DNA from 3 places in the Parageobacillus sp. KH3-4 genome. Region 2 is predicted to be linked to each of the others. Evidence: riboswitches for the same ligand, from Rfam matches in the RefSeq annotation. Region 2 holds a riboswitch; each other region holds the start of a gene.
The links. A riboswitch is a leader RNA that binds a small molecule or an ion and turns the genes downstream of it on or off. The one in region 2 is predicted to bind S-adenosylmethionine.

Region 1 (4,256 bases), 460 kb from region 2:
ATTAATATTTTTAATAGTATCGCAGTGACAAAATGGACGCACATCGATAAAGTGACAAGCGTGTTTGCATCGGTTCCCGGCGGACTGTCGGAAATGGTCGCCGCAAGCGAGTCGCTAAACGCCAACACCGCTTTAGTGACGATTTTCCAAACGATTCGTTTATTAACGGTCGTTTTTCTTGTGCCATCCATCGTCGTTTATTGGTTAAACGGCAATTCAGCGGCAAGCGTCGCGACCGCTCAGGCGGCAGCGGCTTCTTCCGATGGCCATTATGCTTGGTTTTTATTAAGCATTTTTGGAGCGCTTCTTTTACGGAACGTCATTCCGGCGGCATACGTCGTCGGACCGCTCGCCGTAACAGCAGCAATGCATGTAGTCGGAGTGAACTTGCCGTCGCTGCCCGCATGGTTGATCATTTTGGCGCAAATCAGCGTCGGAATGAACATGGGAAACCGCATTACGTTAGAAGATATAAAGCTTGGCGGAAAATTCGGCTGGGTATATTTCCTGCTCGCACTAGTGCTGATCGTCCTTTCGTTCGGATGCGGCTATTTGTTTGCGAAATTAACGAATCTCCCGCTGGCAACCGCGCTATTAAGCCTTGCGCCAGGAGGGCTTGTGGAAATGGTATTAACAGCGCAAACAGTCGGGGGAGATCCGGCAATTGTCAGCTCCTTGCAATTTGTGCGGTTTCTTCTCGTCATTATTGTTGTGCCGAACGTTTTGAAATGGGTATTTCGCAAATTCCCATCAATGGCAGAAACGTCGTGAAAAAACCGCTCTGTTTCCGTTTTGAACAGAGCGGTTTTAATAAGCATCTCCGTTCTTTCTTATTATCATCTAGCCCGCGGGCGATCGGTTCGCATTGCTTGCTCCCGCGGCACCGCTTCTTCACGGCCGCTCACTTTCAGCCCGCATGAATGCCTAACCTTTTTCATTTTCTCATTTTGCCGGTTCGTAAAATTCGATCCATTCGCCATCAGGACCAAGGAAAAACAAATATTTCGCGCCGTTTGGCAGCGTCGTAATATCTTCCCATACAAACGGGACGCCAAGCGATTGAAGACGTTCTTTTTCTTGTTCAATCCCTTCCACCGTAAACGCAACGTGGTGCACCTTTCCTTCTGTCGGCAAATTCGGATTGTATCCTTCGATTAATTCGACAATGACAGAACCGTTTAATCCTAAAAATGCCAGTTTCATCGAACCGTTTGTATGTGTCATCTCATCGAGCAAGTCTAAACCGATTACATCTTGATAAAATTTTTTCGATGTTTCGATGTCTTTTACTTGAATGCCAACGTGTTCAAATTTTTTTACCGCCATCATATTTCTCTCCTTTTTTATTATTTTTAAGATTGAGAAAATACAGCCCGCAAATATGGGGTCATATGTACGAGGAAAACTCCCTTTTTTTCTAATCCACGGAAAATACAGCGGTCAAGCGCATAAGGAGCAGCGGCTTTCCATTCTTCGACTTCCGCAAGCGTCAAAATCAAATAAAAATCTTTTCCTTGCGTATGGCCATATAGTTGAAAAAAATTCGCGTAACAGTCAAAATGAAGCACTGTCTTTTTGTCAAATTGCAACAGCTGCTTTCTTACGCAGCGGGCGACATGGGAAGCGAACAATTCTGCTTTCAAATGCGCCGCCATATAACTGCGAATCGAGTCATTTTCGCACACCCGGCATTCCCACCTCCTTCTGGACATAAAAACCCCTTTCGCCTGAATGATGCGAAAGGGGCCAGCCGTCCTTATCATCCAAAGCGAAACCGCTTTGCGGGTTGGAGCACCTTGCGAAATATGCAGGTTGCTGTGGAGTCATCGAGCCCGGTCTCTCGTCCACTCTTGATAAGACTATATGTAGTTTGTTTTTATCTTATCATGGTATCTTTGTGATGACAATCATTTTTTGTTTTCTACCATAGAAAAGAGAAGAGCAAAAGCGCCCTCCCCTTCTTTATTTGTTATTGCGCCACTTCCGGCTTTTCCGAAGTGACACCGACGTCTTTCCATTTCCAAATGAATGGGTCGATATCAGCCGAATAGTTTTTCACGCGGTTGTTGACCGCATAAATGATCGAGCGGTATAGCGTCGGAATTACTGGCACCTCTTCATTCATTAACGCTTGCCATTCGTTGTAAATTTTTTTGCGGTATTCTTTATCAAACGCTTGCTCAGAATGGCCTTTTTCAAGCAATTCATCATTTTTCTCATTTACCCAGCGAGAAAGATTAAACATGACATTGCGGCCATATAATCCATACGGATCCACATCAGTTCCTGTTGCCCATGCCGCAGCGAACACATCGACTTTCGGGTCATCGTTCTGCACCATGTCATAGAACGAATTGAATTCCGCCAAACGGCCATCAACTAGCTGCACATTCAAGCCGACGTCTTTCCAGCATTGCATATAAAACTTCGCCAGCGGCTCGGCGATGTCCCCGCCGCTCATCGAAAGAAAATTAATGGTGAATTTTTTGCCATTTGGATCTTCGCGGAAGCCGTCGCCGTCGACATCTTTATATCCAGCTTCATCCAACAATTTTTTCGCTTTTTCTGGGTCATATGTGTATCCTTTCGCATTTTTGTCATGGTAGCTTGGGAAGGATGGCGGAATGAGCGTCGTTGCCGGAAAGCGCAAACCGTGATAAAGCCTGTCTGCGACTTCCTTATTATTAATTGCATACGCCATCGCTTGGCGAAGCTTTTTGTTTTGGAATTTCGGATTATCCATCACGTTTTCTTGCTTTTCCGCATCCCAATGGCCGAGTTTAAAGCCGATGTAGTTGTAAGCTAAATCAATTTTGCCAACAAATTGAATGTTTTTCGTCCCTTTCGCGCTGACATATTGATCTGTCGGGAATTCGGCAATGTCAATTTCTCCTTTTTTGAGCGCTTGCAATACGACTTGCGGGTTAACGACTTTTAAAATAACGCCTTTTAAGTTCGGTTTTCCGTTCCAATAATCGTCGTTGCGAACGAATTCAACCGATTCGCCCGGGACGATTTTTTTCACTTTAAACGGGCCAAAGCCAATTGGATTTTTGCGGATTTTATCCGATTTCGCCAAATCTTTAATCGGGACATCTTTTAAATAATGTTTTGGCAGCGGATGTGCCCAAATGCCCGTCATTACGGACGGGTTGGCATGTTTCCACGTAATGGTTAGCGTTTTGTCGTCAATGACTTTAATTCCGGAAATTTTGTCCGCTTTTCCGCTATGGTATTCCTCCATGCCGACGATATCTTGCATGAGCGCGTCTCCGTAGCGGACGCCTGTATAATCTTTATGGCCGATGACCAAGTAAGCATATTCTAAATCTTCCGCTTTGACCGGTTCGCCGTCATGCCATTTGACATTATCTTTAATTTTGATCGTCATCGTTTTTTTGTCGTCGGAAAGCTCGTATGTCGCCGCGCCGTCGTTCGTAATTTCATAGTCTTCGTTAAAACGGAACAATGGTTCGTCGAAAAATTGCAAAACTTCAGAATCTGGATCACCTTCGTAAAATGCATAGTTCAGTGTCCCTTCAAATGGCGTATCGGACACTAATCCGTAATTCAATACACCATCTACGATTTTCCCGTCATTTTTCACAGTCATCGGGAATTTGCTAATGTCTTCCTTTTGCGCCGCCTTTGTGTCCTTGCCGTCTTTATCGTTGCTTGTAGAACTGCTGCATGCCGTCAATCCTAATAAAAAGACGGCAAACACTACGAAAAACCTCCAATGCCATGTTTTCCTCATTTTTTCTCCCCCTTTATCCTAATCGTTGTCTTGCATCAGCCGCGCGCTTTAACGCCTGGCCGATAAAATTTATGCATAACATCATTACTAAAATAAGCAATGATGCTGGTAACCAAACCCACCATTTGTTTTGCAAAACATCGGGATTCATCGCATAGCTGACAAGCGTTCCCAAACTTGGCGTGCTTTCCGGCAAGCCGAAGCCCAGATAGCTTAGTCCGGACTCAATCCCAATATTTCCGGCAAGGTTTAATGTTAAGTTTACAATAATGATCGAGCTTAAATTGGGCAAAATTTGAAAAATAATAATTTTCCAATCCGGCGTGCCAAGCGTTTTCGATGCGCTTACGTAGTCCAACTCCCGCTCCGCCAGCGTTTTCGCCCGGATAAGCCGCGCCTTTCCTGTCCATAAAAAGGCGCTCATAATAAGAATAAACGTAAAAATATTATATTTAGGCACAATCGCCACAAATACAATCACAAACATTAAAAATGGCAG
Region 2 (4,256 bases):
CGAAAGCCTAAAGCAAGCGAGCAGCTTATGATGGAAAGTTTCCTAGGAGGATATGCCGCAGCGAAAATCGTGCAAATGGACTGGACAGAGAGACGGAATTGACATAACCATTGAGGATTAACAGAGAGCGGCAATGGCCATGATCAGCGCGCAAGGGTGCGGGAAAATGTGGACCGTACCGTCGTTCGATACGGTCTTTAAAGAAGCGACTTTACCATTGTTACATGAGGAATTCCAGCATCCATAAACACGTCGGAAACGGTGTGATATCCAAGTTTCTGATAAAACGGCTCTGCATGTGTTTGCGCATTTAGTTTTACTTTTCGGATGCCTTGTTCTTTCGCAAACATCTCGATCATTTCCATCAGCTGCTTTCCTGCCCCGCGGCCGCGATATTGCGGCAAAACGCAAATTCGTTCGATTTTACCGACACCGTCATCGATCGTGCGAAGTCTGCCGGCGCCGACCGGTTTTTCCCCGTCGTACAAAACGAAATGTGTAGCTTCTTGCTCAAATTCGTCGATTTCTTCTTCTTCTGGAACATGTTGCTCCTCGATAAATACGATTCGCCGGACAAGCAATGCATCTTTATATAAAGGCGTATCGTTTTTTCCCCCGATTGCGACGTTCATGTTATTCCTGCTCCTTTTCTCCTAGATGAAATGTTTCGTATACCGTCCATGCGCCGTTTTCCAATTGATAAAGAAGATGGAAGCGGTCGACGGTTTCCTCGAAGTGAACGTTTTGCATCCGCAGCTGTCCATACACATCGGCATATTCAGCGCTTGGCAAATCACGGCCGATGGTGATATGCGGGACGAATACATATTCCGGTTTACCGGCAAAAATCCCGCTGTGAAGCCGTTCATAAAGGCGCTGCAACGTTTCGTTCGGCTCCACTTTTAAATAAATGACATTGCTTGCTGGGTAAAAAGAACTGAACTTTGTCACCTTTAACGGGATGACGTCTGTTTCCGCGGCGATTTTGCGCAATTCTTTCACTATTTTTTGAATTTGCTGGTCATCGGCTTCAAAAGGTTCTTTTAATGTTAAATGCGGCGGAATGAGGGCGTAATGGCTATCGTAGCGCTTTCTATATGAATTGGCAAAGTCTTGTATTCGCTTTGAAGGAAATAAAGCAATGCCATATTTCATAAAAAATCCCTCCTTATGATCATTGGTACTTCATTATAACAAAATTCCGAAAAGTGTTGTAGTGCTTACAAAGCAAGGATGCGCTCAACCGCGAGCGGGACATCAGGCTGCCAATACGTCCATGCATGGCCGCCGGCAAATTCGTGGTATTCGTATAAAAAACCTTTTTGCAAAAACGCTTCTTTCGCCTTTCGGTTTGGCGTGATAAAATCGCGCACGTTTCCATCCGTCGTTTTGACCGCCGTTTCGTTTTCGCCTACCGAATGGTAAATCTGCAATAATGGTGGGCCGGCAAACTGCTGAATTTTCGCGATGATCCCTTCGTCTATATATGGCGACTGCATCGCGATTTTTCCAAATGTATGCGGATACAATAGTCCTGCCATTAGCGATACGGTGCCGCCGAGGGAGTCGCCGATGAGCGCGCGTCCTTTTCCGATTTGGTACGTAGGAAACGTTTGATCGAGAAACGGCACGAGCTCGTGCGCCAAAAAACGCAAATAGCGGCTGTTTTTCTTTCCATTCGGATGATATTTCTCATAGCGGTCTTTGACATCACGGTACGGAATGCCAACGACGATGGTGCGATCAATCTTGCCGCTTTCCATCAGCTGTTCGATGACGCTTTTCATTTTCCCGTACATAAAATAATCTTTCCCATCTTGCGCGATCAAAAGAGAATATTTATGAAACGGAGAAAACGTGCTGGGCAAATAGGCAAGCAGTGTTATTTCCTCGTTCAGTTCGTTGCTGTAAATTGTATAATCGCGCATTGTCCCTTTTGCTGCTGCCATGTGCATCCTCCATAAAAACAAATTCTTTCTGTTATTGTAACATATTTTGTTAAACCATGTTAACAAACGCAGTGCGCTAGCATCAGTTTTTGAAAAAATAAACGATTTTTTTATAAAAAAATGCAACAAAAATGAGCGGAACGAAAAAAATGCTTGAAAACTCGCGGCGAATGAGGTACATTTTTTAATAATTAGAAAATTGAATAATGGAGATGCATTCTTATCAAGAGAAGTGGAGGGAACTGGCCCTATGAAACTTCAGCAACCAGCCAATCCATTGGCCAGGTGCTAAATCCAGCGAATTGAATCTTTCAATTCGGCAGATAAGAAGAAGCACTGATGGACGTATAAAAAAGTCTTCTTCTTAGAAGGCTTTTTTTATTTTACGAAAGAAGGAGAGAGAGAAAAATGGAGAAAATGGAAACGCTGTTGGCACAAATCGGGAACCGCAGTGACACGGTGACAGGAACGGTCAATCCGCCCGTCTACTTTTCGACCGCGTACCGGCATGAAGGAATTGGCCAATCCACTGGATTTGACTATATTCGTACTGGCAATCCAACGCGGAAAATCGTGGAAGAAGCGATCGCGAAGCTAGAAGGCGGCGATCAAGGCTACGCGTTCAGCTCAGGCATGGCCGCGATTCAGACGGTTCTTGCGCTGTTTGAAAGCGGAGATGAATTTCTCGTTTCCGCCGATTTATATGGAGGGACATATCGTTTATTTGAACGGGGCTGGCGAAAATACGGCTTGTCTTTTCAATATGTAGATTTTCGCGATATGCGATTGGTCGAAAACTTGATCACCGAAAAAACGAAAGCGATTTTTTTAGAGACGCCGACGAACCCGTTAATGCAGGAAGCGGATATCGCGGAAGTGGCGAAGCTTGCGAAAAAACACGGGCTGATTCTCATTGTTGACAACACGTTTTACACGCCAGTTCTTCAGCGCCCGATCGAGCAAGGGGCCGATATCGTCATTCATAGCGCGACAAAATATTTAGGAGGCCACAACGATGTGCTGGCAGGCCTTGTCGTTGCGAAGGGGGAGGAGCTTTGTCAGCGGCTCGCGGAATATCACAATGCCATTGGCGCCGTGCTTTCGCCGTTTGATTCATGGCTGCTCATCCGCGGCATGAAGACGCTGGCGCTCCGCATGCGCCAGCACGAAGAAAACGCGAAACGCATCAGCGAATTTTTAGCTGCCCATGAAGATATTACCGACGTGTTATATCCGGGAAGAGGAGGCATGTTATCGTTCCGCTTGCGCGACGAAAAATGGGTGAACCGTTTTTTGCAAAGCTTGCGCATTATTACGTTCGCCGAAAGTTTGGGGGGAGTCGAAAGCTTTATTACGTATCCGGCGACGCAAACGCATGCTGATATTCCGGAAGAAATCCGCATCGCCAATGGCATCTGTAACCGGCTGCTTCGCTTCTCTGTCGGCATCGAGCATGTCGAAGATTTAATTGCCGACTTGTCGCAAGCGCTGCAAAAAATGAAGGAGGTGTAAAAGATGGAACAACGCGTCTCTTTTCAAACAAAACTGCTCCATAACAAATGGAAAATGGATCCGCAAACGGGAGCAGTCAGCGTGCCGATTCAGCACGCTTCCACGTTCCATCAATTTGATTTTGACACATTCGGCAAATATGATTATAGCCGTTCGGGTAATCCGACGCGTGAAGCGTTGGAAGAGACGATCGCAGCGTTAGAAGGCGGGGTGCGCGGCTTCGCCTTCTCATCCGGAATGGCGGCGATTTCCACCGCCTTTCTCCTTCTGTCCAAAGGCGATCATGTGCTCGTGACAGAAGACGTTTACGGCGGCACGTACCGCATGATTACCGAAGTATTGAGCCGCTTTGGCATTGAATATACGTTTGTCGATATGACCGATTTGCATGAAGTGGCATCCCATATCCGCCCGAACACAAAAGTCATTTACGTCGAAACGCCATCAAATCCGCTTTTAAAAGTGACGGATATTCGCGGCATCGTTAAGCTAGCAAAAGCAAACGGCTGTTTAACGTTTTTGGATAATACGTTTATGACTCCCGCGCTGCAGCGCCCGCTTGATCTCGGCGTCGATGTCGTTCTCCATAGCGCGACGAAATTTTTGGCGGGGCATAGCGACGTCGTTGCCGGCCTTGCTGTTGTCAAAGACGAGGAACTGGCTAAACAGCTGTATAAATTGCAAAACGCTTTTGGGGCGGTGCTGGGCGTGCAAGACGCATGGCTCGTGCTGCGCGGGCTAAAAACGCTGCACGTCCGCCTCAAGCAGTCGTCGGAATCGGCGTTTGCTATCGCC
Region 3 (4,256 bases), 1.4 Mb from region 2:
ATATTAATTATATGCCCGAGCGTGCGGCCATATGGAAAATTGAAAGCGTTCCATGTCTTCTTTTATTTGATGGCGGCAATATCGTTCACAAATTATACGCGTTTCATTCTGTACCGTATTTATACGAAACAATAAAGAAATTTTGGACGGAAAACAGGTAAGGATATTTTTTCATGAGCAAAGCGAAAAATGGGTCAAAGCCGGCAGTGCGATAAAGCATATAAAATAAACGATTATTTGACCTTGTTTGACATCATTTCTTGGGAAATGATGAGTGTCTTGCCTATTTTCCAGAGGATTTGTCGAGATTTTTATAAAGGATTCTCCCCCTTTTCTAATGAAATAAATGGGTAACGGATAAAGGGGGAGGAGGATATAAATGGATATACGTGAATTAATAAAACAGCTTACAGAACGAATGCAAAAGTTGAATCATTTATCACCGATTTTGCCAGAAGAGGAACTATACATTCAATTTGAGTGCGAAACAGAAACGGCAGTTGTGGCGATTTCTAAACATAAGATCGAGCAGAAGGAAGCGGCAGATGAACGGCGGGTGTTGACTGTCCGGGGATCGAAAGAGGCGATTGAAGCGATGTTGAATGGAAGGCTGAAATTGCAACAACAAATTCGGCTTCGCGAAGTGAATATTTCTGGAAGTTTCCGGCATATGCTGCTGCTCGAGTCGCTGCTTCATTTGTCAAAGCCGTATGGTTATGTTTGCTGAAAATAATACAATCAATGAATTTTATAAAAAATAATTGACAGATTATAAAATTAGTAGTACTATTCAGAAAAAATGGCGAAATAAAAACTTTTCCGCGAGAGGCAGGGGAACTGCACCGGTAAAGCCCGGAACCGGTTGTTGAGTACGGTGATGATTCCGGCGAAGTGAATGGATTTGAAAGATAAGAAAAGAGTCCCCCTCTCTTTTTGGGATACGAAAAGTTTAATTATCCATCCAGCGGGCACTGCATATCAACAGCTACACGAAGAAAAACTAAAACTATCCGTGGGGCGGAAGATTTGTTCGTCTATCTGTCGGCGTCAAAAAATGTTCATGGTTTAATTGACGATTTGGAATGGGCGATGAATGACATCTGACATTTCCGCCTCATCATCCCAAAAGACTGTCATGCTATTTTTCAATATTTTTACTATAATATTTTTATTGACATTATTCGACATATAATGATAAAATCACATTCGTAACTAATGAGACATTTTAACTGAATAAAGTGCATTTGTGCTCTTATCAAGAGAGGTGGAGGGATGTGCCCAATGAAACCCGGCAACCGTCAGCGGATTCGCTGAAATGGTGCCAATTCACACAAAGCGTCTGCTTTGAGAGATAAGAGACAGAACGGTGACCATTGCCTTTCTGTTCTCTTGAGCAGAAGGGTTTTCTTTTTGTTGCGAGTGTTTTTTGCATGAAGGAAGGTGAAAATGTGCATGATTTTATTAGAAAACGTGACAAAAATCTATGAAGCTTCAAACGGATCTGTGACAGCGGTGGATAATGTTACTTTACAAATAAAGGAAGGGGAAATTTTTGGCATCATTGGGTACAGCGGAGCAGGAAAAAGCTCGTTAATCCGTCTTCTTAACGGATTGGAAAAACCGACAAAAGGAAAAGTCATTGTTGCCGGACGTGATATTGCTAATATTAAAGGAAAAGAGCTGCGGAAGGCTCGCCAAGAAATAGGGATGATTTTCCAACATTTTAATTTATTATGGTCGAGAACCGTCCGTGAAAACATTGCGTTTCCGTTAGAAATTGCCGGCGTGCCGAAAGATCAGCGAAAGAAACGAGTCGACGAACTCATTCAGCTTGTTGGATTGCAAGGAAGAGAAGATGCCTATCCATCACAGCTTAGCGGCGGGCAGAAACAACGCGTCGGCATCGCGCGTGCGTTAGCGAACAATCCAAAAGTGTTATTGTGCGATGAAGCAACGTCCGCGCTAGACCCACAAACAACCGATTCCATTTTGGAACTTTTGGTCGATATTAATAAACGTTTAGGATTGACGATCGTATTAATTACCCATGAAATGCACGTGATCCGCAAAATTTGCGATCGCGTCGCGGTGATGGAAAACGGAAAAATCGTCGAGCAAGGCGAAGTGCTGCAAGTATTCCGTCAGCCAAAACAGGCGATTACGAAACGGTTTGTTCAGCAAGTGGTCGAACCGGAAGAAACAAAAGAAACGATTACTCACCTACTTGATAAATACCCAAATGGAACGGTTGTCCAATTGACGTTTGTCGGCGAAGCCGCCGAGCAGCCGCTCATTGCCAATGTCGTTCGTCAGTTTCAAGTCGACGCGAATATTTTGCAAGGAAAAATTTCGCAGACACATCAAGGTGCTTATGGTGTCTTATTCGTCCATATGGATGGAGAGAAAGAAGAAGTTGCCCGCGCGATTGATTATATTCGAAATCAGCAAGTGGCGGTGGAGGTGATTACAAATGCTCGCTAACCTCTTACCGAACGTAGAGTGGGATATGATTTGGGCAGCTACTGTTGAGACGCTTTATATGACAGGGATCGCAGTTGTGGCGACATTTATATTAGGAACGATTCTTGGACTGCTTTTATTTTTAACATCAAAAGGCAACTTATGGGAGAACCGCTTGGCGAATATGATCATTGCTGCTGCCGTTAATATTTTCCGTTCTATTCCGTTTATTATATTAATTATTTTATTAATTCCGTTGACGAAATGGATGGTTGGGACGATTCTTGGTGCCAACGCCGCGCTGCCGGCGCTCATTATCGGAGCGGCGCCATTTTACGCGCGAATGGTTGAAATTGCGCTCCGTGAAATTGATAAAGGCGTTATTGAAGCGGCGAAAGCAATGGGAGCATCGACGGCAACAATTATTTGGAAAGTGTTGCTTCCAGAGTCACTGCCTGCACTTGTGTCCGGAATTACCGTAACGGCAATTGCTTTAGTCGGATATACGGCGATGGCGGGAGTTGTCGGCGCCGGTGGTCTTGGTAACTTAGCGTATTTAGAAGGATTTCAGCGCAACCATAATGATGTGACGTTTGTCGCCACCGTGCTCGTGTTAATCATTGTATTTGTCATTCAGTTTATCGGTGACTTTGTCACTTCCAAAATAGATAAACGATAAAAAGGGGGAAATCGATATGAAAAAATGGCTTAGTGCATTATTTGCCGCTGTCCTTGTGTTGGCATTAGCAGCGTGCGGAGGCAACAACAACGCGTCTAATGGCCAAAAAGAAGGGAAATTGACGAAATTAGTGGTTGGAGCTTCGAATGTTCCACATGCGGAAATTTTGGAAAAAGCAAAACCGATTTTAAAAGAAAAAGGTATTGACTTAGAAATCGTGAAGTTCCAAGATTATGTTTTACCAAACAAAGCGTTGGCGGATAAAGAAATTGACGCAAACTATTTCCAACACATTCCATATTTAGAATCACAGAAAAAAGAGCATGGATATGACTTTGTCAACGCTGGCGGCATTCATATTGAGCCAATCGGCATTTATTCGAAAAAGTATAAAAGCTTGGAAGAACTTCCAGACGGTGCAACGATCATCATGAGCAACTCGGTTGCAGATCATGGCCGCATTTTATCCATGCTGCAAGAAAAAGGGCTGATTAAGTTAAAAGACGGCGTGGACAAAACAAAAGCAACAGTGAAAGACATTGTCGAGAATCCGAAACATTTAAAATTTGAAGCAGATGTTGATGCGGGAATGCTGCCGCAAATTTATAAAAACGGCGAAGGCGATGCGGTTGTGATTAACGCGAACTATGCGCTAGATGCCGGTTTGGACCCTGCAAAAGACCCGATTGCTGTCGAGTCGCCGAAAAATAACCCGTATGTCAACATTATCGCTGTACGTAAAGGCGACGAAAACCGCAAAGAAATTAAAACGCTTGTTCAAGTGTTGCAGTCGAAAGAAATTCAAGACTTTATTAAAAAAGAATATAAAGGTGCCGTCATTCCGGCGGCACAATAAAAATAACGGGGGCAAATCGCTCCCGTTATTTTTTGCAGCTTTTCAAGAATGGAGACAAGCGGCACAATGGAGCTAACAAATAAAACGCAAGATCATCTATTAATCTTCAAACTTAATACACGAAAAACGTGACGGCAACGAAATTCATTTTCCTGCTTGGCTTTCTCCCAATTTTGTCAATATGAGGCCAAAAAGCGCCAGTGAGTATATTTAATTTATGTTTCGCCTGTTTAATCTCCTGTTCCTTCACGCATACTAACA

Region 1: another riboswitch for S-adenosylmethionine. It lies ahead of MWM02_RS12380 (hypothetical protein); the one in region 2 lies ahead of MWM02_RS14680 (methionine biosynthesis PLP-dependent protein).
Region 3: another riboswitch for S-adenosylmethionine. It lies ahead of MWM02_RS02600 (methionine ABC transporter ATP-binding protein); the one in region 2 lies ahead of MWM02_RS14680 (methionine biosynthesis PLP-dependent protein).

What each region holds. Positions count from the first base shown of each region.
Region 1 covers NZ_AP025627.1:2,458,528-2,462,783, forward strand. The annotation lists gene MWM02_RS12370 (AbrB family transcriptional regulator) at 1-771, shown strand, start outside; gene MWM02_RS12375 (VOC family protein) at 943-1,326, opposite strand; gene MWM02_RS12380 (hypothetical protein) at 1,353-1,685, opposite strand; SAM riboswitch class I at 1,754-1,860, opposite strand; gene opp4A (oligopeptide ABC transporter substrate-binding protein) at 1,970-3,757, opposite strand; gene MWM02_RS12390 (ABC transporter permease) at 3,771-4,256, opposite strand, start outside.
Region 2 covers NZ_AP025627.1:2,920,770-2,925,025, reverse strand. The annotation lists gene MWM02_RS14695 (GNAT family N-acetyltransferase) at 198-632, opposite strand; gene MWM02_RS14690 (YjcG family protein) at 634-1,155, opposite strand; gene MWM02_RS14685 (alpha/beta hydrolase) at 1,221-1,949, opposite strand; SAM riboswitch class I at 2,167-2,279, shown strand; gene MWM02_RS14680 (methionine biosynthesis PLP-dependent protein) at 2,358-3,461, shown strand; gene metC (cystathionine beta-lyase) at 3,465-4,256, shown strand, end outside.
Region 3 covers NZ_AP025627.1:524,201-528,456, forward strand. The annotation lists gene MWM02_RS02590 (thioredoxin family protein) at 1-161, shown strand, start outside; gene MWM02_RS02595 (SCP2 sterol-binding domain-containing protein) at 380-727, shown strand; SAM riboswitch class I at 1,250-1,358, shown strand; gene MWM02_RS02600 (methionine ABC transporter ATP-binding protein) at 1,453-2,481, shown strand; gene MWM02_RS02605 (methionine ABC transporter permease) at 2,471-3,139, shown strand; gene MWM02_RS02610 (MetQ/NlpA family ABC transporter substrate-binding protein) at 3,156-3,995, shown strand.